One region of the Desulfosporomusa polytropa genome, then DNA from elsewhere that is predicted to be linked to it. Evidence: riboswitches for the same ligand, from Rfam matches in the RefSeq annotation. Region 1 holds a riboswitch; each other region holds the start of a gene.

The links. Region 1 has a riboswitch for cyclic di-GMP ahead of ACZ449_RS11665 (STAS domain-containing protein). Riboswitches for the same ligand answer to the same signal wherever they lie in the genome.
Region 2: linked by a shared signal. The riboswitch ahead of ACZ449_RS02655 (hypothetical protein) and the one ahead of ACZ449_RS11665 (STAS domain-containing protein) in region 1 are both predicted to bind cyclic di-GMP.
Region 3: linked by a shared signal. The riboswitch ahead of ACZ449_RS22485 (sensor domain-containing protein) and the one ahead of ACZ449_RS11665 (STAS domain-containing protein) in region 1 are both predicted to bind cyclic di-GMP.
Region 4: linked by a shared signal. The riboswitch ahead of ACZ449_RS22160 (sigma-70 family RNA polymerase sigma factor) and the one ahead of ACZ449_RS11665 (STAS domain-containing protein) in region 1 are both predicted to bind cyclic di-GMP.

Annotation. Positions count from the first base shown of each region.
Region 1 is NZ_AP042400.1:2,092,506-2,098,698, forward strand. It holds rRNA gene ACZ449_RS11625 (16S ribosomal RNA) at 1-343, opposite strand, end outside; tRNA gene ACZ449_RS11630 (tRNA-Gly) at 583-657, opposite strand; RNA gene ssrS (6S RNA) at 940-1,113, opposite strand; tRNA gene ACZ449_RS11640 (tRNA-Cys) at 1,116-1,190, opposite strand; tRNA gene ACZ449_RS11645 (tRNA-Pro) at 1,287-1,363, opposite strand; tRNA gene ACZ449_RS11650 (tRNA-Leu) at 1,481-1,565, opposite strand; gene ACZ449_RS11655 (ATP-binding protein) at 1,718-3,247, shown strand; gene ACZ449_RS11660 (diguanylate cyclase) at 3,417-4,325, opposite strand; gene ACZ449_RS11665 (STAS domain-containing protein) at 4,315-4,623, opposite strand; cyclic di-GMP riboswitch class I at 4,720-4,804, opposite strand; gene ACZ449_RS11670 (hypothetical protein) at 5,063-5,338, opposite strand; tRNA gene ACZ449_RS11675 (tRNA-Val) at 5,497-5,573, opposite strand; tRNA gene ACZ449_RS11680 (tRNA-Pro) at 5,626-5,702, opposite strand; tRNA gene ACZ449_RS11685 (tRNA-Leu) at 5,799-5,883, opposite strand; gene ACZ449_RS11690 (redoxin domain-containing protein) at 6,125-6,193, shown strand, end outside.
Region 2 is NZ_AP042400.1:224,366-230,558, forward strand. It holds gene ACZ449_RS02645 (metal-dependent hydrolase) at 1-494, shown strand, start outside; gene ACZ449_RS02650 (IS1634 family transposase) at 668-2,416, opposite strand; cyclic di-GMP riboswitch class I at 2,614-2,699, shown strand; gene ACZ449_RS02655 (hypothetical protein) at 2,886-6,193, shown strand, end outside.
Region 3 is NZ_AP042400.1:4,418,867-4,425,059, reverse strand. It holds gene ACZ449_RS22485 (sensor domain-containing protein) at 1-1,241, opposite strand, end outside; cyclic di-GMP riboswitch class I at 1,299-1,382, opposite strand; gene ACZ449_RS22480 (YbaK/EbsC family protein) at 1,471-1,707, shown strand; gene ACZ449_RS22475 (beta-ketoacyl-ACP synthase III) at 1,794-2,825, opposite strand; gene ACZ449_RS22470 (hypothetical protein) at 2,863-3,600, shown strand; gene ACZ449_RS22465 (acetyl-CoA hydrolase/transferase family protein) at 3,658-4,998, opposite strand; gene gyrB (DNA topoisomerase (ATP-hydrolyzing) subunit B) at 5,089-6,193, opposite strand, start outside.
Region 4 is NZ_AP042400.1:4,355,145-4,361,337, forward strand. It holds gene ACZ449_RS22155 (sigma 54-interacting transcriptional regulator) at 1-1,649, opposite strand, end outside; gene ACZ449_RS22160 (sigma-70 family RNA polymerase sigma factor) at 1,809-2,462, opposite strand; cyclic di-GMP riboswitch class I at 2,704-2,789, opposite strand; gene dnaB (replicative DNA helicase) at 3,003-4,337, opposite strand; gene lonC (Lon family ATP-dependent protease) at 4,436-6,193, opposite strand, start outside.

The sequences.
Region 1 (6,193 bases):
TGGGCCGTGTCTCAGTCCCAGTGTGGCCGTTCATCCTCTCAGACCGGCTACTGATCGTTGCCTTGGTGAGCCATTACCTCACCAACTAGCTAATCAGACGCAGACCCATCTCTAATCGGTAGCTTATAAATAGAGGCCACCTTTCTTATCCTAGTCATGCGACTAAGATACCACATTCGGTATTAGCACCACTTTCGCGGTGTTGTCCCCAATTTAGAGGCAGGTTGTCTACGCGTTACTCACCCGTTCGCCACTAGGAGTTATTACTAACTCCCCGTTCGACTTGCATGTGTTAGGCACGCCGCCAGCGTTCGTCCTGAGCCAGGATCAAACTCTCCAATAAAGGTATGCCGTCTATGAGCTTACAAACTTAAATACCATTAGCTATCTTAATTAAAGTAGACAAACTACATTAACCGACGCACCAGGCATAAGATAAGACTTGGCTTGTGCCAAGTCCGTCAGGACGCCGGCAGAAGCCTTAGTCGTTCAATCCAGGGAAAGTTATACTTTCCATCTGGACAAGTTCAAAGTCACAGAGTGACTACATTATATGAAGCCATTTGTTGGCTCTGTATTTGTTGGAGCGGAAAACGAGATTCGAACTCGCGACCCTCGCCTTGGCAAGGCGATGCTCTACCGCTGAGCTACTTCCGCATCCGTTACTAATTGATTGAGTGGTTCTAAAGCCACTCGCACATCTGGCATTTTATGATGCATTACTTACATTGTTTAGTTTTCAAGGAGCGACGTGCACGGATGACACGATTTGTCCGAGACCACCTCGTCAGTGTTTGTGACGGATGCATATCATAACATTTAATTTAAGTTATGTCAACACGATTATTTGTGCCAATAATTTCCGCCGCTCACAGCGACTTTTATAGATTACCACGTTACTGTTATTACGTCAAATGCAATTTATTGGTTATTAATTATTAGTTGCCCAAAATGTCGTCTCTTTGTATGTCCAAACCTGCATCTAGCAGGTGGGCATCTTGAGATATGCTTTTGCCCTCCACTACAAGGTGGCTCGACAGCTACATACCATTAGATTCCCTATATAGTAAAGTAGGTTGGACATAGCTAAGATAACATGCATTCTAGGCATTTTTTGGAGGCGACACCCAGATTTGAACTAGGGGATCAAGGTCTTGCTAACCTTAGCCTTACCACTTGGCCATATCGCCATCATTTCGGATTTATTATTGTATCAGATCGTTTTAGTTATGTCAATTAATTATTTTGCAATAAAAAAGATCAGTTTTCTGATCTATAATGGTATCTGGTCGGAGCGGCAGGATTCGAACCTGCGACCCCCTGGTCCCAAGCCAGGTACTCTACCAAACTGAGCCACGCCCCGAATATTATACTATAATAGGATGTTCTCCGCTACCGCTCAGAACTAAGCGATTCACTCATATTCTCTCTTCGCTTACAGCTCGCGACAATATGGTTCTCTGCTTATGCTTAAGCTTTATGGTGCGGGAGACAGGAATTGAACCTGCACGCCTCACGGCGCTAGATCCTAAGTCTAGTGCGTCTGCCAGTTCCGCCACTCCCGCGTCCTCGGAATTAATACTATACCAGCTGATTCGATTATTGTCAACTGGTACACAACAATTCAATGTATTTATATTAATAAATGGAATTATTTGAAGGAATTTCCACGAGAAAGATCGAAGAAATTAATAACTTTTCATCAGCGAGGTAAATAATGTCAAACCTTGAAATGCTCAATTCTCCAGAGTTTAAAACATTCGTCAATAAGACTTTCTCGGGAGATGAATCTAGCTTCTGTTTCTTTGATATGATGCCTATCGGGCTTTCAATTACTACAGATATTTCCTGCAAAGAGATTAGGCATAATCCCAAGGCAGCTAGTTTTCTGCGAATTGATGATTGGAGTATTCTTTCTCATTCTGCATCAAATATAACATATTTGAAGATATTGCGTGATGGACAGGAACTATTGCCAGAAAAAATGCCGATTCAACGCGCAACATGGCTTGGTGAAGAGATTGAGAGTGAAGAACTAGAATTTGTGTGGAATGATGGCGTTCGCAAGTTTGGCTTGTGGAGTGCCCGTCCCGTACGTGACGACAATGGAGTTATTGTTGGTGCTTTAGCTGTATGCGAAGATATTACCGAGCGTAGACTACTGGAAGAAGAAAAACTAAAAGAGACCGAAAATCGTTTCCTAAAATACCTTGAAAGTATGCTAGAGTGTTTTGCAGTTCTTCGTGCTGAGCGTGATGATAACGGGCAAATTATTGAATTCCGATCCGAATATATCAATGAATCAGGCTGCCAAGATCATAAAATTACTAAGGAAGAAAATGTTGGAAGGGGAATGCATGAGCTATTTCCGAATTGTGTAGAATTAGGCTTATTTAAGATGTATTGTCGTGTAGTCGAGACTGGAGAACCTTTAGAAATAGACTCGTTTTATTTATCCAATGTGAAAACGCCAAATACTATCGAAGTATACGACATTAAGGTACTCAAGCTGGATAATGAAAGAGTCACCGTTTCTTGGCGTAACATTACAGAAAAAAAGAAGCTAGAAAATGAAATAGAACGTCTTGACAGACTCAACATTGTTGGCGAAATGGCCGCCAGCATTGGACATGAAATTCGCAATCCCCTTACAACAGTACGCGGTTATCTGCAAATGTTCGGAATGAAGGACAAATACGCCGAACACAAGGAACAGTTTAGTACGATGATTGAGGAACTTGACAGAGCCAATTTAATTATCACCGAATTTTTATCGCTTGCAAAAAACAAAGCTGTTAATTTTCAGCATGCTAATTTGAACGAAATCATTCAAATGCTATTTCCCCTCTTACAAGCTGACGCACTTCACCGAGGAAACGAGATTAAAATCGAACTAGGTAATATTCCTGAGTTGGATTTGGACAAGAAGGAAATACGACAGCTTCTGATGAATCTAGTGCGAAATGCAGAAGAAGCAATGTCATCTAAAGGCACAATAGTTATCAAAACAGGCCTTGATGAGGAACAAGTATTTTTGTCTGTAAAAGATTCGGGGCAAGGAATTCCCAAAGATATTTTAGATAAGTTAGGAACTCCTTTTTTAACTACTAAAGATAATGGGACTGGTCTCGGATTACCAGTTTGTTACAGAATTGCAGAACGGCATAATGCAAAAATAAAAGTAAAAACTGATATAAATGGAACAACCTTTTTTGTGAAGTTTAATAAACCCAGCAACAAGGAATAGTAAGGAGCAAATTTGAAATGGAATTTATATATTTAACCTTGTTGTGGTCTCTATGGTGTATGCTTCATAGTGTAATGATCTCTTTATTTTAACCCCATCTCGTAACGAAAAATCGCCTAAACCAAAATCTAGGCGAACATTAAAGCCGACTCAAGCACCCACAAAATATTCAATCTGATCCGGTGCAAACTCTATTCCGCCCAGCATTTTTCGCCTGATATAAAGCAGAATCAGCTTGCCGGATCAACTCCGAAGGAACCTTATCTAATTCTGGTCTTATGGCGGCCACCCCAATGCTCACAGTAACATGTTTGGCCACTTTTGACATCTCATGTGAAATTCTTAACTCCTCTACATTACTGCGTATTCTTTCCGTAACTGTTAGCGCCCCAGCTTTGGCCGTTGAAGGGAGAAGAATAACAAACTCTTCTCCGCCATAACGTGCTCCCAGATCGCTGGCTCTTTTTAACGATTCGGTTAGAATGCTGCCCACTTTCTGTAAACACTCATCTCCCGCGAGATGTCCGTAATAATCGTTATATTTTTTAAAAAAATCTATGTCAATTAAAGCTAGTGATAAAATATCTCTATGACGTAATGCACGTCTCCACTCTTTTTCTAGTGTCTGATCAAAATGGCGACGGTTAGCTATACCGGTTAATCCATCTATTAGAGATATTCGCTCTAGTATATCCCTATATTTCTTAAGCTCCAAATGGTTTTTTACTCGTGCCTTTATAATAGCGGGATTAGAAGGTTTTATAATATAATCAATGGCCCCTATTTCGAGTCCCTTTGTTTCATGCTGAACATCATTAGCAGCCGAAACGAAAATAACTGGGATGTTTTTGGTATAAGGATTTTTCTTTAATCTTCTGCATACCTCATAACCATCCATTCCTGGCATTTCAACATCTAGCAATATAAGATCTATACTCTCTGAAGCAGCTAAAACTAAGGCTTCTTCACCCGATGTCGAAACAAGAATATCGTAATCATTACCTAATATATCCTTCATGATTTGGTTACTTAATTTTGTGTCGTCAACAATTAAAATACGTTGCGTTTCACACTCCAAAGTTATTTTCACTCCACGAAGATAATCGATATAATCCCGTTGACGTAAGCATATCCAGTACCGAACCCGTGGCTCCTCTCATTGATATGTTGACACCTTTACGTCGTCCTTCAAAGACTACTGCGGCAATAATTCCAACACCAGCAGCATCCATATAAAGAGTATCATTAAAATCAAGACAGATAGCTGTAGCTTCACCTGTAAAAAAGCTGTAGATTTTGTCGCGAACGCAATCAGCATTGACGGCAAGACATTCGGGACCAATAGTAACCACAACATAGTTAGAATTTTCTTTCACCAATCCACCCCCAAAGAATAAGTACAAAATACCTGTTTATACTTACAAGAATATCCCATAGAAATAATAAAAGATTGCCAGTTTCAGCTAACTTCATGCTGCAACCTGGCAATCTTAGATTAAAATCTTTAGACCCATGGCTTTGCGTCCCGCCTTTTCAGGAGGTTTGCCAATATTATTTTTTTTGCATTATTCTACATAACTCTTCAGAATCCTGCTTAGAACAAAAAATTATGCGTAATTTTTTTAAAACTATATATATAATCACTAACAGTGCTTATACACGAAATCATTTTTGCCTGTTGCACCCTACGCCATTGCACATCACCACTCTTCACCTGCACCCAAATCATATTTGCTGTGGTCTGAGCTTCTGCCGTTGTTGACAAGCTTATAAAAAGCGGAAATAAATAGCTCTTATCAATAACTAATCCTAATATTATTGCGTCTTGCTCATAATATTTTTGATTTGCTTTTGCATATCCTCAATTTGTTTTTTAATTTCTGAACTATCCTCATTTACATTTTGTTTTTCTTTTAAACTATTTAAATATTCAGTCTGAGAAGCTATCACTAAAATAATGCAACCTATTCCAATAATAAAATTACCCAGGACGTTTTGTTCTCCGGGTGTTTTATCATAAGCTAACGCTATACCCAAAACTGCAGAAATTAATCCAAGCTCACTTGCTCCGATATTTTCAAATTCGGACATTTCATTTCACCTCAGTTTAGTTTATGACCAGGTATAGCGCTTAGTTACGAGAGCTTGCCCCCCCCCTCCGCCATAAACTAAAAAATCCCCAGCCGGGGCCGGGGAATAAAGCTGTCACGATGTGATGGCTTTATTTGGTATGGTATTCTGGTTTGCACTGGTGGGGTTAAACGGACTCGAACCGCCGACCTCTTCGATGTCAACGAAGCGCTCTAACCAACTGAGCTATAACCCCATATGAATTTATTATTCAGATCAGTATAATAGTATCTTATCAATAGTTGTATTGGTCGGAGCGGCAGGATTCGAACCTGCGACCCCCTGGTCCCAAGCCAGGTACTCTACCAAACTGAGCCACGCCCCGACGTGTTATAGGATGTTCTTCGCTACCGCTCAGAACTAAGCGATTCACTCAAGGTTTCGCGTCGCTATCGCTTCTAAAAACTTGGTTCGCTGCTTATGGTGCGGGAGACAGGAATTGAACCTGCACGCCTCACGGCGCTAGATCCTAAGTCTAGTGCGTCTGCCAGTTCCGCCACTCCCGCGTCCTCGGAATTATTACTATACCAGTTGTTTTCATTATTGTCAACTGGTATTACGATAATTTCAATCATTTTTCTTAGTAGGGCCTGAATCGAAAAGTAGTTGACTCCTTGTGACCGGCAGCCCTACCTCAAACTGAACGTCGGCCGTCCTGAGCAGAGCCATGCCGTTTAGAACTTACACATAGCAATCCTGCATTTTAGGGTATGCTACAAGTAACTAAATCAAAAAAGGGGTTGCGTTATGAAACTTATTACCGTTGGCGATGAGGCGCCAAACTTTACTTTGACTGATAACAACGAACAATACGTT
Region 2 (6,193 bases), 1.9 Mb from region 1:
CGACTGCCGCAGTGAAAGTGCTGGAAACGGGTTTGCACCTTCGGCAGATTGATTATCGAATAGTAATTGTCTCTTCGTTATTGCCGGATCTGATCGACAAATCTGTGTTTAAGTTGCTTGAAAGCAGTTTTACGTATGAGAGTCGTGCTATTGGTCATTCTTTGATTTTTTTAGGGTTTATTGGAATTCTCACGGCTATGCAATGGCTTTGGAACAAAAATGAATGGCTAGTTCCAGTTTTTATCGGGACATTGTTGCATGATGTGTTTGATGTGATGTGGATTCACCCAAGCATTTTCTATTGGCCGCTTGAAGGTTGGCAGTTTTCCAAACCCATAGATGAAGCTTGGTTGGGAACAATTCAATTGGGCTGGTATAAGATAAAACAAAGAGATCTACTTGATAACATCAGCGTGCTGATCCTGTTATACTTTTTCATGAAAGTTGCTCTGGGCGGTAAAATTCTTGAATTTCTTCGAAAAGGCAAGCTCTAGATCTCCTGTAAAGAAAGTAGCTTATTTTCTATGAACACGCCAGGAGGGTACTAAGTAAATACAAATTGACAAGGTATAGGTTTATCGGTAAAATATCCCGAGTTTGACACTTGCAAGAGAAAAAAGTGCCTAGAACCCTTGAAAATAAAGGGTTCTAGGCACTTCGTATTTTCTTACTTTTTGAGTAATGTTTTTTCGTTTTTAGTGGCTTTAAAAATTTTTTTCATTTCTTGAGTTGGAATAATTTGTCGGTCTGTATGGAATTGAAATTTTTCATGAAGTAGATCTGTAAAGTCATCGCTGACATAGGTAGGCATATAGCCTTCGGAAGCGACTTTATAAAAATTGAAATTGCGCAGGCCATCTATAATTCTGTGGCAAGAGAAGCGTTCGTCGAGGATCTTCTCTAAAAGGCGATACAGAGTCAGTGCTAAAAAGCATGTTGTAAAATGAGCGTGAATGCGGTCATCGCGGCTCAAATAAACGGGGCGTGCCTGAAATTCTGTTTTCATAATGCGAAAGCTTTCTTCAATTTCCCAACGTTGATGATTTGTATGTATGATGGATTGTGCATCATCTTCCAGATTAGTACAGATACCATAATATCCATCAAACATTTCTTCTTTTAGGATGAGTTCTGCGTCGATGCTATACAAGTTTTTTGCAGCGATTTCACCATCGGGAGTGATACTTTTTTTCGCGATAAAGCGTTTGAAGTCATTTGAATGGCATTTACCGATTTTCTGCGGATTTTTTTGAACAAGCTTCATGGCACGTTCTAACTGGGAGCTGCGTATTTTTCTTTGATAATCCCTGTATTTCAAAGAAAAAGTAACAATCAGGCGTTGTTCTAAGTCATTTTCTTTTATCCAGCGTTCTTTGAAAAAAGTGGTATTTTTATAGGCCTTATAAAGGGTATCGTCTGTATCGAGTTTTGTGAGATCAAAAGTACCGTCAGTGCCTGGAATAAACCATCCTGATTTTGCAAGAGCCCACTGCAGTAAAGGTTTCTTTAACTTTTTTATCGACTGAGTGGTAATGAAGGCTCGATTTTTTTTATCGTTAAATCTTCTGTTTGCGTTGGAAGCAAGACCGGCATCGGTGCAAACAACAAGCTTAGATAGTTCAAAGTCTTTCAGAAGTTTTTGCTCTAACGGAGTCAGAGTCACTTGTTCATTGGTGTTGCCTTTGGAAATATTGAATGCCAGCGGGATGCCGTCACCATCCATAAAGAGGCCCATTTGAACAATCGGGTTCGGTCGGTGTTCTTTAGACATACCATATTGTCTAAGACCGGACTCCTGTTCGATTTCAAAGAAATAATTTGTGCAATCATAGTAGAGGATGTGAGTATTTCTATCGAGGGTGCGGCGGCTATTTTTATATAGTTGGGATTGAATGAAATCGCTTTCTTCGGAAATAATGCCAAGAGCCCTATAAATATGTTGAATTTCAAAGGAAGGAGGTTCAAGGAATTTTTGTGCAATTTGCATGGTGGCAAGTTTGGAGGCGGGAAAAAGAATTCGGGCATATAGCAAATTAGAAAGAATGGAATTAAGATCAAAGGCAAATTTATGTTTTTTCGAAATGGCTTTCGAGATCGAATCAAGACCTAAAGCATAGTAGATAACTTGCAAAAAAAGATATCCGCCGTTAAAAAGGACTTGCTGATTTTTCCCGATGTGTTTTGCTGGAGAAAATGAGATACTTACTTCGCGTTTGCCGGCTTTTTCCTTTTTGTTGAGCTCATCAATATAGGTTTTGGCCCACGCGATAGGATCTTGGCCGTTTAGTTTTTCTAATAATTCAGTATAGGTGCCGAGCTTTTCCACTCGTTCAGAAGAATTGCGACCGTTTTTATAAGTAGAACGAATGACATATAGAGATTTAGAATTTTTGGACTGAACAATACTCAAATGCATAACGAATACCTCCTGTCACCTATATTATAACACATTATTAGATATTACTCGATAATCAAAAGAAAAATTTGACAAAAAAATAAGCCTATTTCAAGGCTTCAAGGGCATTTTTTGTTTATACAAGTGTCAAACTCCCGGGTACTAAGTAAATACAAATTGACAAGGTATAGGTTTATCGGTAAAATATAATTGACAATTAAAGAAATTGGCATACCCGTTGAAAAGCGGTGACGCAAAGCCGTGGGTCTAACGGCGTGATGCTTATGACTGCCTGGTTGCTCTTGCAAGTATTTTTTTGTGAGTGTTACCAGGTGTTTTTATTTTCTAGATGGAAAGGTTAACTTTCCCTGGATGAATTCTTTAAGTAATCTTTAATTTTGGCTCCTGGCTAGCATGGTATAATATTTTAACAAATGCAAGCGATTATGTGATTAATACATCTTTTACATGAAAAATGAGGTGTAACATATTGAAAGATCGACGGTTTTGGCTGGCTGTTGTTTCGGCATTTATGGCCACACAGCATAATACGGGTGAAGCGGCGGCAGCCGTAGTACCTGATGCAGGTCGTGAATACTCTGTTCGTGTACATACTTCTGTGGCAGAGGAAGAGGCTGTTGTCTCTTTGTTTGATGATTGTCGTTATGAGGAGGTTATAGAGACAGCTAACGCAGCATGGCCACGGTTAGAAGCTATGCCTGATAGAGTTTTATATTGTGTGGCTGAATGCTATATTCGGACAGGTCGGGTACGATTAGCTAAAACCAGTTTTGAGTTACTCATTGCTCACAGTCCGCAAAATCACAGGTATCGAGCGGGCTTGGCTTATACATTACTGTATGCCGGTCAACTGGACAAGGGATTACCTATGTATCGTCAGGTATTGCTAGAAAATCAGGGAATGCTTGCAGGTGCGGCAGAAGACGCAGTGGCACTCTTGTCAATGGGCAATATAGGCGGTGGAAAAGCATTATTTCAGATGGTCATAGAGAATAGTTCGGACAAGCAACATTATTCTCAATGGTATCAGAGAAGCCTGCGTACATATCGGTTGGCGGACGATGTCCCTGTAGTAGGGCAGGTGCCATCAGCTACTGTTGAACAGTCGGCTGTTTCTACTGAAAATGAGCGGAAGTTATTGCATACTCAAGCTGTGCAGATGGCTCAAAATGCCCAATATCAACAGTCACTAGATATTATGGCTCGTCTTGTTAAGGCAGATACGCAAGACAAATCGGCTCTTTCTGATTATATTACTATCCTGCAACAGGCAGGTCAGAATGAACAGGCTGTCAATTTATTTGAACAACATTCTGGTACATTGATGCCTTCTGCTGTAACTCGAAGCGTTAGTACTGCATATTTTCAGTTGAAAGAGTATGATAAGGCCTTGGCGGTACTGCAACCAGCAATTACTCGTGGTGAGAGAGACGCACTCTTGCGGGCAGGGGAAATGAATGTACTCTGTGGTAATACTATCGCTGCTCAGTCCTATTATGAGCACCTATTAACCATGAATCCTAACGATTATGAGGTGTATTTCAGCCGTGGTATGTTGAGTCTGCAGATAAAAGATTACAGACAAGCGGCTCGGGATTTGGAACGGGCGCGTAGACTGATACCAGAAAGTCCGGACAAGGCTGATCAGTTGACTAAGTTGGAGCATAATTTGGCCATTGCTTATATGAATAGCGGCCAAGACCAAAAGGCTGCTTCAATTTTAGTTAATTATACGAAAACAATGCCTGTTGAAGGTTCGCTTGCCAGCGACTATATAGTAGCGCTTGGCAAAAGCTCTCAGCCTGAACTGGCAGTGCGAGAAGGAGAACGGTTATGGCCTACTTATACAGAGGCACCAATTCCTGGACTTAGGTCGCTGGCCGAAAGCTATCTTCGCCTCGGAAAACAGGGAAAAGCTTTGAAAGTATATAGCTATCTTGCCGGGAAGCAGCCGAGTGATGATGCTAGTCGACGGATGTTGGCTTTCCAGTTAATGTTAAATGGGCGTACAGCCGAAGGACTTAGCTATTACGGTCAATTACTCGACAAAGCACCAACTAATGCAGATGCTGCGATAGCGGATGCTGTAACTCTTATTAATACAGATAAGTATATTGACGGGAAATCACTGTTTGAATTAGTGCTAAGCAAGTATCCAAATCCGGCTTATCGTCGGCAATATGCCGAAGTTTTAGTTAAGAAAAATCACAACCGTGCAGCCTATAAGCAATACCAATTGTTAGCTTCCCAACCGGAAGGTGAACTGGATGGATTATCGGGTATGGCGCGTACCGCCATCGCGTTGGGTGATCATTCGAAGTCTCGCCAGGCGCTAGATACAATTACGAGTAAGTATGGAAAGAGTAAGGCCGTTGCAGCTCTTGCGCCAGGGAGTGAAGAGGGGAAAGCGAGCCAAGAAACACAACCGAGAGTTTTAAGGGCAGCGACGTCTCCGGAAAATCCGGCATCATCATATACTATAAATGAATTAAAAGGCCCAGATGCGCCGGTTAACTATGCTGCTACAGCAGCAAAAGGCAATACAGAACTATCCAAGGATGAATTTGCTTATGAAATGGCACAAATTGCCACGAAATTCTTATCTGCACCTGTTACCAATGCGGAGACTTTTAAAATTGAATTTACCTATGCTATTTCTACCATTACAGCCAAAACAATGCCGCTGATACCTAGCGAACAAAGAAATGATTTTACTTACGAGATGGCGCAGCTTACATCAGCCATAATCAATGATCAAAACTTAGATATGAAAAAAGCTAAAGCGCAATTTGCACAACTTACAACAAAAGTGGTAAATCGTATAGATAAAATCACTGCCGATGGAAAATCAACAACTGTGAAAAAAAGTGATAAGATTGAGCCCCAAACATTGTCTAGTTCGAACAACAACGTTGCTGCTAGTCCAGCCGCAAATGCTCCAGGCTATGTTGACCCAGCTACATATAATAGGCTGATTGATGATTTGATGCAGGTTGGTAATAGCAGCAAACATAAAAACAATAAGATAAATGTTGACGGTGAAATTCGCTATCATTACGCGGCGAATAGCGGTGATTCTACGAAATGGGATAAAGATGCATCAGGACTCCGGCTTTATCTTGGTGCTGACACTAGAATCAATAATAATTGGCAGCTGTATGGTATGCTGGAAGGCAAAAAGGATATAAAAAACTATGATAATAAGTTTGAGCTTTCCCACCTGTACGTGAAAGGAAAAGTAGGCGCATCTACGGTGAAGGCAGGCAATTTTGGCTACCTTATGGCAGAAGGAAATATCTATGATAGCGGCTTAACTGGCATTAGCGTTGATTTTGGCGATCCGATAAAATATACACTTAGCTATGGGGAAACCGAAGATACAAAATCAACTTATATCGCAAAGGCACGCTATAAGGATTTTGATTATAATCTGGAAGCCGGGGTGTATCATTACCGGCTGGACGACGGCTCTAATAATCGCAATACAATCTGGAATATTGCCGGCAACTACAACTTTAGCAATTTTAGTATTGGGGCTATGTACTTGGGTTCTAGTCTAAAAGATAGCAAAGGGAACAGCGATGGCTATGTATTTAGTCTTAACTACGGCGACCAACGCACATACAGGCCAGGCACCTATAGTATGTTTGCGAAATATTACAATCAAGCAATAGGTACATATATATCGCATGGAATGAATGGCAAAGGCAATTCCATGCAAGGCGTGAAAGGCTATGGTTTAGGAGTAAGCTATACTTTGGCAGAAAACTTAGTTGC
Region 3 (6,193 bases), 2.3 Mb from region 1:
CCAAGACTTTCACCCGAAATATTAACAAAAATATTTAAATCATTTCGACTTTCAAGCATCTCAATTGCCGTTCGTATAACCCATTGATCAATCTGAGACATCAGACCATATCTCTCAGCTAAAGGAATAAACGTAGCCGGCGGAAGTAACTCTCCTTGATTATCAATCATCCTAATTAAGGCTTCGTAATGTAAAACGTCATTTCCAATCTTATATATAGGCTGTAAGAATAGTTTAAATTTATTTTTTTTTATGGCAGTGTTAACTAGCGTTAGAATCCGATTGTTTTCAAATACCTTCATTCTATCTTCCTGGTTTTGAATTACCACTACTCTGTTTTTTCCTTCTTCCTTCGCAGCGCGCATGGCAGCATCCGCATAAGAAAATGCATTATCAATATCATGTATTGTCTCAATAAATGATATTCCCATGCTCACACTAACTTTAAAAAAGCTTGCGTCGAAAACAAAACTCTCTTGATTTAACGCTTTTACTAGTTTGTTTGCTATTAGCTTTGTTTCTTCTTTATCTATATCAGGTACTATAATAGCAAATTCATCTTTATCAAGCCTGGCAAAAAAATCATTTTCGCGCAAATTGGATTGAAAACAAGTAACAACTTGCTTCAATATCGAATCCCCAGCACTATAACCGTAAATATCGGTAGCTCTCTTGAAATTATCGATATTTACAAAAAGAAGTGCACTCATTTTTAGACTTGTTTTTTCACGCATTTGACAAATATATTCACTCAAATAGTACTGATTAGGTAATCCAGTTAGATAATCGTGCCTTGCCACATAATGTAGTTGTTCTTTCATAATTTTTTGCTCAGTTATATCTCTAATGACACTAATAAGAATTTTCTTTCCGCTAATAGTTGTACATTGAGAGTTAACTTGCACATTTATTAGGCTTCCATCTTTTTTTCTGTGAACCGTTTCAAAACTAGCTCCTTTTTCCTTACTAGTTTTCAAATCAGCTAGTACAATAGATTTTTCATCTATCCTTAGTCCGAAAACAGTCATTGCTAATAATTCCCTGCGGGAATAGCCATACTTATGTAAGGCCACATCATTAGCATCGATAATATAACCATTTAGTTTTATAAATAAAATAATTTCTTCCGCTCTGTGAGCTAATATTTTATATGTTTCCAGCAGATTAGTAAGGTTGCTTTTCTGGTACTTGTCACCATCAATATTCTTTAAAGTACAATTTCTATCTCCTAACTTAAGCATCGTATCTCTCACCTCAAAAATAAAATAAGACCAAGCCAAAGCCTAGTCTTATCACGCGATGGCAACCTGGCAATCATAGGTAAAACCCTTAGATCCATAGCTTTGCGTCCTTACCTTTCGATAAGTTTGCCAAATATGTCGTTTTTTTTGTGTTACTGTAATATATTATCATTACTGGCTAATTTTAGTCAAGTAAAAATTAGGATATAAGTCCTATTATACAGGACTTTTGATTTATTATTTTAGAAATAAGTTGTATAATAATTTTGTTCATGAAACGACCGGTTTTGCCATTGGCGGCATACCACCCATCGGTCATCTCAGCAAGCTTAAGTGCCTTATTGATGCAGATCTGTTTGATTATAATGAAGTATGGGCTGCAGCTGGCACGCCTTTTGATGTATTTAGGATTACCCCTGACCAGTTGGCAACAATTACTCAAGGACAAATTATTAGTGTCAAATAATTTTAGAGCTTATATCGTATACGTGTAAAATCCCGCTAGTTTATGACCAGCGGGATTTTTATTTTAAAAATCAATATATTAATTTATTATTTACCCCAACGAATTATACCTGATCCCCAGGTCAAACCGCCACCAAAACCTACTATGGCGATAATGTCTCCTTGTTTTATTCTGCCGCTTTTAACGCCTTCGTCCAGTGCAATAGGGATAGATGCAGCCGATGTATTCCCATATTTATCAACATTAATAATTACCCTTTCAAGCGGTATACCTAAGCGCTTAGCAGCCGACTGAATAATTCTCAGATTAGCTTGATGGGGTACCAAATAAGTAATATCTTTGGCCAAAAGCTTAGCATTCTCAAGAGCTTTTTTTACTGTTTCACCCATTATTTTAATAGCAAACTTAAATACCTCATTACCATCCATATGAATAAAATGCAAACCTTGCTCAATTGTTTCTTTGGTTGTAGGAGTGCGTGATCCGCCTGCAGGCACCATAAGCAAGTGACCACCATTACCTTCAGCTCCCAAATCCATCCCGAGAATTCCATATCCTGGTTCTACTTCACCTAAAACAACGGCTCCAGCCCCATCACCAAATAATATGGCTGTATTCCGATCTGTCCAATTAGTAATCGTCGATAATGACTCTGCACCAATAACTAACACTTTTTTATAAGTTCCTGTTTTAATAAAAGAACTACCAGTAGCAACTCCATAAATAAACCCAGAGCAAACTGCCGTGAGATCAAAGGCAGCTGCATTAATCGCCTTAATGTTTTGTTGTACTAAGCAAGCAACTGAGGGAAACACCATGTCTGGAGTAACTGTCCCAACAATAATCAGGTCAAGTTCTTCTGCTGTCACACCTGCATCCTGCAGCGCTTTTTCAGCTGCTTTAGTCGCCAAATCTGAAGTAGCCTGGCCTTTTTTTATAACCCGTCTTTCACTTATACCTGTACGCTCAACAATCCATTTATCTGAGGTATCCATTTTTTTTTCTAATTCAAAATTGGTAACAATTTGTTCAGGAACATAAGAACCTATTCCTAAAATTCCTACATATCTTTCGTTCACTACATAGCCCCCTTTTAAAATTATTGCAGCCTTATTCATCTTAAGCGCCAGCACTGATCAATTTCTGTCCCATGCCGTGGATAGATCGGCTGTAATATTTATTGGCCTCATTGTCGCCATGTTCATTAATATTATCCTTTGGCCTCCCGATTTTAAACAGAAATTTAAAGAAAAACTACACGAAAGCAATCAACAGGCTGTACTTTATTTTTGTCAGGCCATTCAAGATTATGTACAGCTTGAAAACCAACCACCTATTTTACGCCAAGCGCAAAAGAAAAGCGTTCATAAACTAAATAAAGAAGCCCGCACACTATTACAATTTCTTAAAAGCGAGGGAGATTTATTAAATCCCATTACCTCAGAACAACCTAATCGGTTTACTAACGCAGAAAAATTCATTGATTACAATCAATCGCTAATAGGGAAAGCTGACCGAATTTATGAACTCTTACCTGATCGATTTGACCGGCGGTACCAATCCGGTTTACCCCCAATCAGTCCTGCATTTAAAATAATTCTGGAAATACTGGCAAGTGGCTGTACAACTATAACAAGAGTCAACGGGAAGCTACGAGCCATTATTATCGATGAGAGAACAGCCCTGCCCGAAGAAATCAGTGAAGATTACTGGGAAAAATTAATGCAGGCTATTGAACAATGGCAACCAAATGACACCGGTAGCTTTCACCTTCACGCCTTACTGGATGTAGCAGTAACAGCAAATGAAATCAAATGGGCTTCCCGACAAGCAAAAAAGCTTTTATATGAAAGCACATCTGATGATCCTTTAACAAATTTATCTACAAAATAAACCACGGCGGAAGTCATACAGACTTTCGCCTTTATCATATCTATTATTGCAACATCGCTATTTCTTATTAGACCTGCGCCAAATTTTCATTTGCTCGGCATTTTTAATAAGTTCTTCTCGGAAATCAGGATGGGCAATACTAATAATTCGCTCTGTCCGTTCCCAGGTAGAGCAACCTGCTAGCTTAACCTTACCCCATTCGTTGACAAGATAGTGAGCCTGTGTCCGCGGACTAGTCACAATACCGCCTGTCGGCAAAGTTGGCACTACGCAGGAACCATTAGCTCCAGTTTTTTTATTGGTAAAAGACGAACGAAAACAGATAAAACTCTTACCGCCCTTGGATAAATACGCGCCTGTTACAAAATCCAGTTGCCCGCCTGTACCGCTAATTTGCCGCACACCTGATGATTCAGAGGATATTTGTCCATAAAGATCAACTTCAACACAGTTATTTACTGATATAAAATTATCAAACTGCCCGATAACAGCCGGATCATTCGTGTAATCTACCGGATAAGCAGCCAGAAAAGGATTTTTGTCTACCCAATCGTATAACTCCCGGGTGCCGGCGCTAAATGTCCAGACACTTTTCCCTTTATCTAAATGCTTATGTTTATTAGTTAGTTTACCCTGTTTAAACATAGCCAAATAGGCGTCAACCAGCATTTCAGTATGCATACCAAGATCTTTGACATCTGATTCGGCAATCAGATTACCAACAGCATTTGGCATACCACCGATTCCCAATTGAAGAATTGATCCATTGACAACATCTTCGACAATAAGCCTAGCTACCTTTTGATCAATTTCATCTGATAGAGCAATAGGCAATTCAGGAATACCAATATCGCCACTCTCAACAATAAAATCAACCTCAGAAATATGGATACATTCTTCCCTGCCGCCTAAAGCCTGTGGATATTGTTCATTAACTTCCACAATAACAATTTTGGCGGTTTCTATAATAGCACGAGTAGCTGAGGTAGCTAATGAAAAGTTAAAATAACCATGCTTATCCATGGGCGCAACAGAAATCATAGCCACATCTACCACAAGATCATTGCGGTAATAAAGCGGCATATTGCGATAAATCATCGGAATAAAGTTACAGAGGTTACGGTCATGTAATTGCCGGTCATAGCCGCTAAAATGCCAACTACAAAAAGTAAATACGTCCCGCTCTGGGTCTACACTTACTACCTGGCGTGGCCTTAATGTTAAAGCGCTCCGAATTTTAATATCTTTTAACTCTGATTTTCTTTTGGCTAATGCTTCATCCAGCACTACTGGTTGATTTGTGGCAAAGCCGTAGTCAATCCAGTCGCCTGACTGAACAACTTGTACTGCAGCCTCGGGAGTGCGTAATTTATCTTGATATTCACGAATATAATTCACCTGATTGCTCCTTTCTTCAAATAATTTAAAAATGACTAACGTAAAAACCGCTAGTCATTTTTTTATTTGATAACCAAAACTCACAACTTATTATATATCCAGATTTCTAACCTTACTAGCATTATCCTCAATAAACTTGCGCCGTGGTTCTACTTTATCACCCATCAATATTGAAAATATATCATCAGCGGCTATAGCATCCTCAAGATCAACTCTAAGAACAGTTCTGGTTTCGGGATTCATGGTTGTCTCCCACAGCTGTTCAGGATTCATTTCTCCTAAACCTTTGTAACGCTGAACATTAATATTATCGCGCCCGATTCTGTTAAGTAAGCTGTCCATTTCGGCATCACTATAGAGATACCAGCTTTCCTTACCTTTTTTAACAAGATAAAGTGGTGGCTGAGCAATATAGACATGGCCATTTTGAATTAGTGGCTGCATGTGGCGATAAAAGAAGGTTAATAGCAATGTTCTTATATGAGAACCATCTACATCAGCATCTGTCATAATAATTATTTTGCCATAACGGCGTTTTCCCAGATCAAATTCTTCACCAATACCACTACCGAAAGCAGTGATCATCGCTCTAATTTCTTCATTGTTGAGGATTTTATCCATACGGGCTTTTTCTACATTAAGAATTTTCCCTCGGAGCGGCAAAATGGCCTGAAAACGGCGATCACGGCCCTGTTTGGCACTGCCGCCGGCGCTGTCACCTTCGACCAGATATATTTCGGCCTGATCCGGATCTTTGATCGAGCAGTCGGCTAATTTTCCTGGTAATGAACTGGATTCCAAAGCACTTTTACGCCTGGTTAATTCCCGCGCTTTACGGGCGGCTTCCCGAGCACGCGAGGCCATAATAGCTTTTTCGATAATTTTCTTAGTTACAGTTGGATTTTCTTCAAAAAATTCATTAAGCCCTTCGGAAACAATATTATCAATTACGCCTCTAACTTCACTATTACCAAGCTTGGTCTTGGTTTGTCCCTCAAACTGAGGTTCCTGAATTTTGACACTAATAACGGCTGTTAAACCTTCCCGAGCATCTTCGCCACTTAAATTCTCATCATTTTCTTTAATTACATTAAGTTTACGCCCAAAATCATTAATAGCCCTAGTTAAAGCGATTTTAAAACCACTTAAATGAGTGCCACCTTCCTGAGTATTGATGTTGTTAACAAAGGAATGT
Region 4 (6,193 bases), 2.3 Mb from region 1:
AAATAATCAACCAAAAGCGGAATGTCTGCCACCCGCTCCCTGAGCGTTGGTAAAAGGATTGGGATAACATGCAGTCTGTAATACAAATCCTCCCGAAACTCACCCGCTGCCACCAGCTGCCCCAAGTCGCGATTGGTGGCGGCAATGATCCGGACATCCACCTTAATAACTGTTTCTCCGCCAACCCGGGTAAACTCCCGTTGTTGCAGCACTCGCAACAGTTTAGCCTGCATACTCTTGCTAATCTCACCAATTTCGTCAAGAAAAATTGTCCCTTTATCGGCCAAGCTGAACTTCCCCGGTTTTTGGCGAACAGCGCCGGTAAATGCTCCTTTTTCATGGCCAAATAGTTCACTCTCTAATAAACCTTCGGGAATAGCGGCACAGTTGACTCTGATAAATGGACCATCGGCGCGGTGGCTGGCATAATGAATACCCTCAGCAACCAATTCTTTACCAGTACCGCTCTCGCCAATAATTAACACCGTGGCACTGCTGCCTGCCGCTTTAGCGGCAATAGCCAAAGCTTCCCGCACCTTGCCGCTTTGACCAATGAATTTGTGAAAAGCCGTTCCCGGCTTGTGTGTCCGCCTTAGCTCCTGCTCGAAATATTCTGCTTTGGCTGATACATGATTAAGTGTATCCATCAGCTTATGTACTTCACTGACATTTTTCACAACAGATACGGCTCCCGTAATCTCACCATCCACAATAATCGGACTAACATTAGCGATCAACGTAACCCCGCCCGGTTTGGCAGTAAGACTGCCGATAACTGGCTGACCTGTAGTAAGCACCCGGCTGCGTGCGCCATCAGAAGATAGCTGCCGGACATTCTGCCCAATTAATTCTTGTCGTGACTGACTAACAAGCTCTAAATAGGCCGGATTAACATAGGTTATGTACCCGGTTCTATCAACTACACAAATACCATCTTGCACCGACTCCAATACTAACTGCAACCGTTCTTTGAGCTCTTTTACCGCTGTAAGTTCATCTGTCACAGCTTCTAGCACTGATATATCTTCAAAAATAGCCAGGGTTCCCCGCACTTGACCATCGGCAATAATTGGCGTCCGGTTGGTGATAATTGCCAAATTGCCAATAAACTGACGACAACCGATTTCAGGCTGCCGGGTCTGAGCAACAATGTGTAAGCGTGAGCCGGGAATAACGACCTGGGCTTTATTGCCAATGGCTTGGTTAGCGGTAATACCCAAAATACGTTCAGCTGCTGGGTTAAAGACGGTAATCACATCGCTTTCATCAGTAACCATCAACCCATTGGCCATACTGACAAATATCTGGTCAGCTGTAACGGCATTATCTTGCAACAAAGTATCAACCTGACTCATTAGGATAGCATCACCTTGCTGAAAATCGCTTTCGAGCAAGGCCTTCATCTCCTCAGTTGCCGCTGCTGCCGACTGACCTATAGCCTCTACCCATAGCAAATCACCCTGTTTAACCCTGAGCGCTACCAATGGCATCATACTGACAGCCCGCACCGGCAGACCGTCAGACCGGCGAAAGTACAGCTTAACCTGCCATTTACGTTCCAGTTCATGCGCCTTCTGGACAATCATGGCTGCCACCCGGGCATGCAACCCCTTTTCATGGGCGATAACTGCCTGTTTGCTACTATCCACAACCATTCACCCCGTTGCTCTATTCTAAAATCATTGTACTGCACTGCGACAGTGTAAAGCAAACCCCAAAAAGTTATGTTTGCTCACAGAAATACAAACAGGCATACGCTCTTAATCAAAAGCGTATGCCTGCTTTACACTGGTTTAAACTATGTTCTTTTATCGCATTATCACCTGCGCAAGATTTGCCGTTACCGAAGGTTGCTTAAGCTGCACAGAGGCGCAGCTGCCCCAGCTTTTCAGTCGCACCGACATTTTGCCGCGAACTCTTTGAATCGCATTATCAATAACCTTTTCCTGTAAGTTTAACTTTTTTGCAATTTCACGTTGTTTATAACCAGCAATATATAGATCAATAACCTGTTTTTCAAGGCGAGACAACCTACGGTTCAACTCATCCTCAATACTTTCTACCAGTTCTTCTTCGACAATAAGATCAGCCGGATCCTGTTGACTGGCATCAACAAATACCGCCTCCAGACTTACGCCGGGTGATTCCGGCAGGCCATGCAAGGAAACAGCTTCATTAAGAAAACAATGCTTTTTACGATTATACATAGTTACAGCCGATTTAATCGTGCTTTGAATATTCAGCCCTGCGATTAGACCAAAGGATTCACCCCGCTGATTATCATAGTTGCACACAGCTTTATATAAGCCAATTAAACCCCATTGATACATATCGCGATAATCCCCGCCAGGCAAGAAATAGGTTTTAACATACCGCAAGATCACCTTATGATATTGTCTTACAATTTTTTCAAACTCTTCATTGTTAACACTACCATCACTATAAAAGCATGCCTCCAGCACTATAGCAACCCCTTGTCATCATTTTATTTCCCAATAAAAAGCATTGCTTTTAGCACTTTGTTGCTCTCTTTGCCAGCAAGCACAATAACTACGCCAATATTATGGTCGTTTCTCCTATAACGGCAGCCATTACTGCAATTGCAGTATAGTTTTACAACCCACGTATTAACCCAAATTATGCTTAGAAATGAGCAGCAAAGAAGGCAGACTAACGCCTGCCGCTAAAATCAACCATACGCTAGTTGGCAGCTTGGCAATCATAGACTATTCGTCCTTAGACCCATAGCTTTGTGTCCTTGCCTTTCGACAAGTTTACTTAATATTTGTTTTAATTCTATTATAAAACAATGACTTTATCGTTTACTGTCGAAATTACGTCCTTGATGTTGTTATTTTTGTTTATTTTTGTTATTTTTTTGTTATTTTCTTTAGGCTTTATAGTTTATCAGCGCCAAACCCAGCAAACAAAACGACCATCCCAGGATGGTCGTAATAGATAAACTCTCCTTAAAAGCCATTAATCCTACCGGAATTAATACACTACCCAGGTATCCTGGATAAATCACTAAACTTGGTAAATTGTTTGTGGAAGAACAGTTGAATACTATCAACCGGACCATTACGATGCTTAGCAATGATAACATCGGTGATGTTCTTGTGCTCAGTCTCCGGATCATAGTAGTCCTCGCGATAGAGAAAAGCCACGATGTCAGCATCCTGCTCAAGGGAACCAGATTCCCGGAGGTCACTGAGCATAGGTTTTTTCACCTGCCGTGACTCTACACCCCGACTGAGCTGAGATAAGGCAACAACTGGCACCTTGAGCTCGCGAGCTAGGGCTTTTAGCGATCGGGATATCTCGGAAATTTCCTGCTGACGGTTTTCGCTGCGGGAACTGCCGGCACTACCTTGCATAAGCTGCAGGTAATCGATGATGATAAGCTGGAGATCATGTTCAATTTTGAGCCTACGGGCTTTGGAACGCATCTCCATAACGGTGATGCCGGCGGTATCATCAATAAAGATTGGTGCAGCAGCCAAACGGTCAGCGGCCCTTACTAGCTTGTCCCAGTCATTGTTTTCCAGTTCTCCAATTCGCAGGCGCTGGGCATCAATAGGGGCCTCGGCACAAAGCATCCGCTGCACAAGTTGCTCCTTGGACATCTCTAGACTAAAAAAGGCCACCGCTTGTTTTTCCTTAATCGCAACATTCTGAGCAATATTAAGAACAAAAGCGGTTTTACCCATACTGGGACGGGCGGCAATCAAAATAAGGTCTGATGGCTGCAAGCCAGAGGTCAGCTTATCCAGATCTTTAAAACCAGTAGACAACCCGGTAATGCCGCCTTTAGAAGAATACAGTTCAGAAACCCTGTCAAATACATCAAAAATAATATTTTTTATAGAAGCGAATTCCTGACCAGCCTTGCGATTGGCTACCTCCAGAATCATCTTCTCGGCCTTATCCATAATGACAGTTACATCTTCATTGGCTTCATAGCCCATGCCAGCAACATGGGTAGCTGTAGTTATAAGATGTCTTAACAGCGCTTTTTCTTCCACAATCCGGGCATGATACATGACATTTGCCGCAGTCGGCACACTATTAGCCAGCGCGGAAACATAAGAAATGCCACCAACAACTTCCAGCTTGTCATCTCGACGCAATATCTCAACAACCGTTACCAAATCCACAGCTTCATTTTTATTAAACAATTCCATCATGGCATTATAAATCAGACGATGTGCCTCGCGGTAAAAATCCTCTGGCCTTATGATTTCCGATACCTTGGAAATGGCTTCGCGTTCAATCATCATAGCGCCCAACACCGACTGCTCAGCTTCCACATTTTGAGGGGGAACGCGGTCAATCATGTAAATTCTCCTCACTTAATTAAAAAAGCCACGCTTATCCAGGTATCGTACTACAGTGCTTACCCGGTTAAGCGCGGCCTTTTCTATATAATAACTCGCTACGCGCTGGCAACCTCAATTTCATCAAACAAGATTGCCATGGCTTCTTCGACTGTGACAACAGGCCGGATAATAAGTCCTAAATGCTCCGCTGGAATATCTGACTTGTTTTCTTGCGGAATAATCATTGTCACAATCCCGGCTTGTTTAGCGCCGTAGGCCTTCTCAAATACACCACCAACCGCTTTAACCTTACCTTGAATCGAAATTTCTCCGGTAATAGCTACGTCCTGACGGATGGGTTTACCAGTAATGGCGGAAATAATGGCTGAAACTATAGCGGTACCAGCTGACGGGCCATCAATGCGTCCGCCGCCGATGATATTGACATGCAGGTCATAACTTGCTAAATCTTGGCCCGTAAGTTTCCTGACAACAGCAGCCGCATTAAATACCGAGTCTTTAGCCATGCTGCCAGCAGTATCATTAAACCGGATACTGCCCTTGCCTTTTTCCGCCGGAAAAGCTACAGCCTCAATTTCCAGCACAGAACCAAGATAACCGCTGACACCAAGGCCAAATACCTTGCCTACTTCCAAAATAGCTGCTGCCTTGCGAGTAACATAAGGTGACAAACGGCTAACCTGCGCTACACGGTAGACATCCTCTTGGGTAATGGTGACAAGCTGCTCTTCCTGCCCCACTCGCATCAACGCCATGCTATAGGCATCAGCTAAAATATTAACTGCCTTTCGGCCTTCAATCGTATAGTCACTGATGAGCTGCGGCACTTCTGGCTCTATAGCCACAGCAAGTTTTACTGCTGCGTTGTACACAATTTCCTGAATATGTTTGGGGGTTAAGGGCTCAAAGTAGATCTCGGCACAACGCGACCGCACGGCTGGCGTAATGTCGCTGGCGTCCCGGGTGGTAGCGCCGATCAAAATAAAGTCTGCAGGCGCACCCTCTTCAAACAGTTTTTTAATATATTTAGGAATACTACTATCTGCCGGATCATAGTAGGCCGAATCAAAAAATACCCGTTTATCTTCCAGCACTTTTAACAGTTTGTTTTGCAGCATAGGATCCATTTCACCGATTTCGTCAATAAACAGGATGCCGCCATGGGCATCTGTGACCAGACCTGGTTTGGGTTCAGGCACCCCGCTATCTGCCAAATCACGACGAGCGCCCTGGTAGATAGGATCATGAACTGAGCCTAACAGCGGATTAGTGACATCCCGGGGGTCCCAGCGTAAGGTCGTACCGTCGACCTCGACAAAGGGTGCCTCCTGAGCAAATGGTGTGCTTTTAGCCTTTTTGGCCTCTTCTAATACCAGGCGAGCCGCCGTAGTTTTGCCAACTCCAGGTGGTCCATAGAGAATAAGGTGCTGCGGATAAGGAGACGTCAGCTTAGCTCTCAAAGCCTCAACCGCCCGCTCCTGACCAATGATTTCATCAAGGGTGGATGGACGCAACAGCTCCATGGCCGAACGGGTTAACTTGCGGGTCTCAAGCTTTTCTAAAAGCGCGTATTTTTTGAGCGTTTGGGGATTTTCTACATTCGCAGGGCTTTCTTCCTTAATAACCTGCGTGCGAATTTCCTGCACATATTCTTGGTGGCGTTCTTCCATTTTTTCAGCGATTTTTTTCTCTATACGATCTTCGACAGTGCGGCGAGCGCATAAATCTGCCAACTCGTCTTCAATTTCTTCAAGTATCCCGGGGATATCCTGTATGGCTGGCAATTGATCCAAGGTTGGATCTTCAAATACCAGCTTTTGCAGTGCCAGCACCCGTTCATCAATACGGGCAGA